2 regions of the Pseudarthrobacter sp. L1SW genome follow, and region 2 is predicted to be linked to the other one. Evidence: predicted binding sites of a transcription regulator. Region 2 holds the regulator's gene; the other holds the start of a gene.

Region 1 (2,387 bases), 1.2 Mb from region 2:
GCAGGTTGAGGTGCCCATGATGGCCACCAGCTGGCCCGGATCTACAGCCTTCGCGGCCGGGGCAGTGACGTGGGCGTCCACGTTGCCCACAGCCACGGCGATGCCCTCCGGCAGCCCGGTCCAGGCCGCGGCTTCGGCAGTCAGGTACCCGGCGGCTTCACCCAGGCGGCCGATGGTGTGCTCCAGTTTGGCGCTGACGAAATCCTTGAACTGCGGATTCAGGGCGGCCAGGAAGTCCGTGGATGGGTAGCGCCCATCCTGGTAGATGCCCTTGTAGCCGGCGGTGCAGGCATTGCGGACATACTCGCCGCACAACTGCCAGACTATCCAGTCAGCAGCCTCCACCCAATGGTCCATTGCCGCGTAGGCTTCCGGATCCTCCTCCAGCAGCTGCAGGCCCTTGGCGAACTCCCATTCAGAGGAAATGAGCCCGCCGTAGCGGGGAAGCCAGGTTTCGCCGCGCTCGGCGGCCAACTGGTTGATCCTGTCAGCCTGCGGCTGTGCCGCATGGTGGCGCCACAGCTTCACGTAGGCGTGCGGACGGCGTTCGAACCCTGGCACTTCATTCAGCGGCGTGCCGTCCGCCTTGGCCGGCACCATGGTGCAGGCGGTGAAGTCCGTGGCAATGCCGACGACGGCGGCCGGGTCAATCCCCGCCTCGGCAACAGCGGCGGGAACCGCGTTGCGCAGGACCTCCCGGTAGTCGTTCGGTACCTGCAGGGCCCATTCGCCGGGAAGCCGCACCGTTCGTCCGTCATCGCCGCGGCCAGCCACGTCCTCCGGGAGGGAATCCGTCACCACGGCATGCGGATAGTCGTAGACACCGCTGCCGAGTTCCTTGCCATCCCGAACCCGCACCACCACCGCACGGCCCGAGAGCGTTCCGTAGTCTACGCCGACAACGAATGTATCCGGGGTACCCACTGCGTCCATAAGAAGCTTCCTCCATAGCTGCCGCAGCTTCGCGGCCTGACCACAATTGTGAGCGCTAACAGAAGTGAAGTCAACAGGGGAAAGTCAAGAGGAAACGATTGTGGGTTCCAGGCATATTCGCAGGCAGCCCGGGTAAAGGCAGGAAGACTGGAAAGACGGCCACGGGAGGAAGCGATGGAGGGTGCATCAACCGCGCCGGCACCTGCAGGCTCCAGCCGGACCACACGGGGCGCTTCCCCTGCGTGGCTCGCCGGCCCCCTTTCCGCCGGGCTGGGCCTGGCCGCCCACGTGGTTGCCGGCGGCCAGGCACCCGGCATCCTCATCGTCACCGCCCTGGCTGCCCTGCTGGGGATGGCCGCGTCGATAGCTGCCTCGATCTCGGGCGAACGCCGGCTCCCGGGGTGGGCTGTACTGCTCGCCGCCGGCCTGGTGCAGCAGCTGCTGCACCAGGCCTTCGACGCGTTTTCCACAGCCAGCGGCCTTTCCCTTCCCGGCCACCACGGAGGAGCGCCGGACCCGCGGGCGCCGGACCCGGCAACACCTTCCGCGGAAGGATCCGGCGCTGCCCACTCCCCGCACCTGATGCTGCACCTCCACGCCGCAGCCGCACTGGCGGCCACGGTTTTGGCCACCCAAGGGGCCACGTTGCTGTCAGCGGTCCAAGGGCGGAGCCGCTCAGGTGTTGAGCGTGCCCCGGACGATGCTGACGCTTGAATGGGCGGGATTGCCGTCCACGGGCTCGTCCGAGACGTCAACAATGGGGTATTCCGAGAGCTGCAGGCCGGCGGGCAACTGGAAGGTTCCCGAATCGGAATTCATTACACCAAGGCTCACCAGCCTGGAGAGGTCGGGGGCGATCAGCCAGACTTCCTGGTAGCCCTTCGCCTCGTCCTTGCTGAGCTGTATCTCCAGGGCACGGGAACCGTCCGCTGCCTCCACCACCTTTGCCGAACCGGCGGCGGAGAACTGGGCAAGGGGCGTAAGGTCTGCTTCAGCAAGCGGCCGGGGCGCCTGGTTGAGCGACCAGACAGCTCCCGCAGTGACCAGGACAGCCGCCGCGGCAGCAGCCATCCAGGTACCCGGGCGCTGCCACCAGGCTGTGGTCCGGCGCCGGGCAGGGCCGGTTCCAGCCCTGTCCTGCAGGGAAACAGGCCCCGCCGCGGCCTGACCGCTGGCTGCCTCCCTGCGGCCCTCCGCCGCCCCACGTTCGGCCGCCGCCTGGGCTTCGGCCCCCGCTTGGCGCTCGCCCGCCGCCTGGGGCCCTGCCGCTGCCTGCCCGGCCCCGGCCTCAGCCCTGGCCAACGGATCTTCCTGCACGGCCGCGGACAGGCCCAGCTCCCTGTGGATCCCCGCCCACACTTGGGGGCCGGGGCGCTCAAGGCTGCCGGCATCCGGCGTCGTCTTGACCGCGTCCACGGCCCGGCGAAGCGCAGCGAAGTCCGCCGCGCACTCAG
Region 2 (2,387 bases):
CTTCAATGGGTGTGGCGGTGACCAGCCACACCCGGCGGCCAACACGCAGGTGCTGCTCCGCCAAGGCTTTGGCGCCGGGCCAGATCCGCGAGGCGATCATCTCGTCGTAGACCTCTTCGCCCAAGGCCTTAACGTCGTCGACAGTGATCCCCGCGGCCAGGGTGAGGGCGGAATCGCGCACCGCGTGGACATCGTCGATGTTCTCGCCGCGGGCCACGAACTTGAACTGCTTCCAGGCGAAGCCGGCGGCCTGGGTCATGGTGAAGGCGCCGCGCTGGTGCATCTTCCGTGCAACGTGGAACAGGCTGGCGCCGCGCATCAGGGTGTTGTCCACATCGAAGAACGCCGCCTCGCCCGGCTGCGGCGCAGCAACCGGCTTGGTGACTACGGCGACGTATTTCTCCTCGGGCATGGACTTGAGTCTAGCCAATCCACTGTTCATTCCACTGCGCCCTCGCGCTGGACGTCGCAGGGCTCCGGGCGACGGGGATACCGTTAAGGCATGGCCACACCCCGCGTCCTCCTCATCACCAAAGCAGACTGCCACCTTTGCGAAGACGCGCGCGACGCCGTCGGGCGGGTTACGGCCTTGCTGGGACTTGAGTGGAACGAAGAGTTGGTGGACCACCAGCCGGAACTGCGTGAGCGCTATGCGGAGGAAATCCCCGTGGTGCTGGTGGACGGCGTGCAGCGGGATTTCTGGAAAATAGACGAAGCCCGCCTGGAACGCGTGCTCCGGCGGGCCATGGCGCAGTAGGGGAGCAGTTCTTGTGATGGCTCGGGTATCGGTGCGGCACCTGCTTTGTTGGCATTGCTGATGGGGCTCTAGAGTGGAGTCACAACGCAATGCGAGGGAGGAGCTGGTGGCTTCGCTGGATTCAACTCCCCAGGCTGTCCCGGACCTGCCGGGAGCCACGGGCATGGCAGCCAAGCAGATTCCGCCGGCTGCGGTGGCACGGCTGACCCTCTACCTGCGCGCCCTCAACACCCTGCTCGCAGAGGGGGTGGAACGCGTCTCCTCAGAATCCCTCGCCGAGGCCTCCGGCGTCAGCTCCGCCACCCTGCGCAAGGACCTCTCCCACGTGGGCTCGTACGGAACCCGCGGCGTGGGCTACGAAGTGCAGTACCTGAGCCGGCACATCGCCGCCGCCCTGGGACTCACGCACGACTGGAAAGTGGCGATCGTGGGTGCCGGCAACCTGGGCAAGGCCCTGGCACGGTACGGCGGCTTTGAATCCCGCGGCTTTGACGTGGTTGCCATTTTTGACGCGGACCAGATGGTGGTGGGCAACGAAGTGGGTTGGCTGCGGGTAAGTGACGTGGCCGACCTGGAAACCGTGCTGCACCGCACGGGTGCCAACATGGTGGTGCTGGCACTGCCCGCCGCCGTGGCCCAGGATATTTGCGACCGCGTGGTTGCGGCCGGCGTCCGCAGCATTCTGAGTTTCGCGCCCGTGATGCTCCAGGTGCCGGAAGGGGTCAACCTCCGCAAGGTGGACATGGCAACGGAGCTGCAGATCCTTGCGTACCACGCACAGCGGGCGCAGGCCCCGGGCCAGACCGCCTAGGTTTCTGGCGGTACCGTCTGGTTCCGGGACCCACGCCCGCAGGGTGGTGTGGTTGGACTACCGGCCGTAGGGGTTGCCCATACCGCCGCCGTACGGGTTGGCGAACGGCTGCTGCCTCCGGAAATACGGAGCTGCGCCCGGCAGGTAGAGCAGCACAATGGCCGCGATTCCCAACAATGTGCCGATGGTCGCGAAGCTGGGAGGACTGAAGAGGCCGAGGACGGAAAGGGCCGCGAAGACTGTGCCCAGGATGCGTGCCCAGTTCTTGCCCTTGCGGACAAAGAACGCCACCAGCAGGTACAGCGCCAGGCCAATGATGGCAAACACCACCAGGGTGCCGGCGATGACGCCCTTCATATCCTCGTAGGTGACTCCCGCGCCGGTGCCCTGGACCTGGCTGTCGAAGACATCACGGAACCGGGGATCGTCCAGCGTGGCGAGGCCGGCAAGAGCGGAGACGACGAAGATGGCGGCCGAGGCGATCAGCAGCCAGAACGAAATGTTGACCAGCTGCGGGACGCCGGCGCTTCCAGAGGGCTGGGGCTGCTCCGACGGATACTGCGCGTAGGGGGACTGGCCGTACGGCTGCTGCCCGTACTGCGGGGCGTTCTGCCCGTACTGGGGTGCGCCGGACTGCTGTCCGTACTGCGGGGCGTTCTGTCCGTACTGGGGTGCGCCGGACTGCTGTCCGTACTGCGGGGCGTTCTGTCCGTACTGGGGTGCGCCGGACTGCTGTCCGTACTGCGGGGCGTTCTGCCCGTACTGGGGTGCGCCGGACTGCTGTCCGTACTGCGGGGTGTTCTGCCCGTAGCGCGGACC

Evidence for each region. The regulator Rex, encoded in region 2, represses fermentation and respiration genes when NADH is low (regulators of the CRP and FNR family bind a similar motif). The targets are predictions, from matches to a motif close to CTTGTGAANNNNTTCACAAG.
Region 1: araB (ribulokinase) is a predicted target of Rex. The motif match lies at 979-998, and genes of this name have one in related genera.

Annotation. Positions count from the first base shown of each region.
Region 1 covers NZ_CP078079.1:350,971-353,357, reverse strand. The annotation lists gene araB (ribulokinase) at 1-933, opposite strand, end outside; gene KTR40_RS01690 (hypothetical protein) at 1,108-1,647, shown strand; gene KTR40_RS01685 (anti-sigma factor) at 1,609-2,387, opposite strand, start outside.
Region 2 covers NZ_CP078079.1:3,284,736-3,287,122, reverse strand. The annotation lists gene KTR40_RS15245 (HAD family phosphatase) at 1-412, opposite strand, end outside; gene KTR40_RS15240 (glutaredoxin family protein) at 503-757, shown strand; gene KTR40_RS15235 (redox-sensing transcriptional repressor Rex) at 864-1,568, shown strand; gene KTR40_RS15230 (hypothetical protein) at 1,626-2,387, opposite strand, start outside.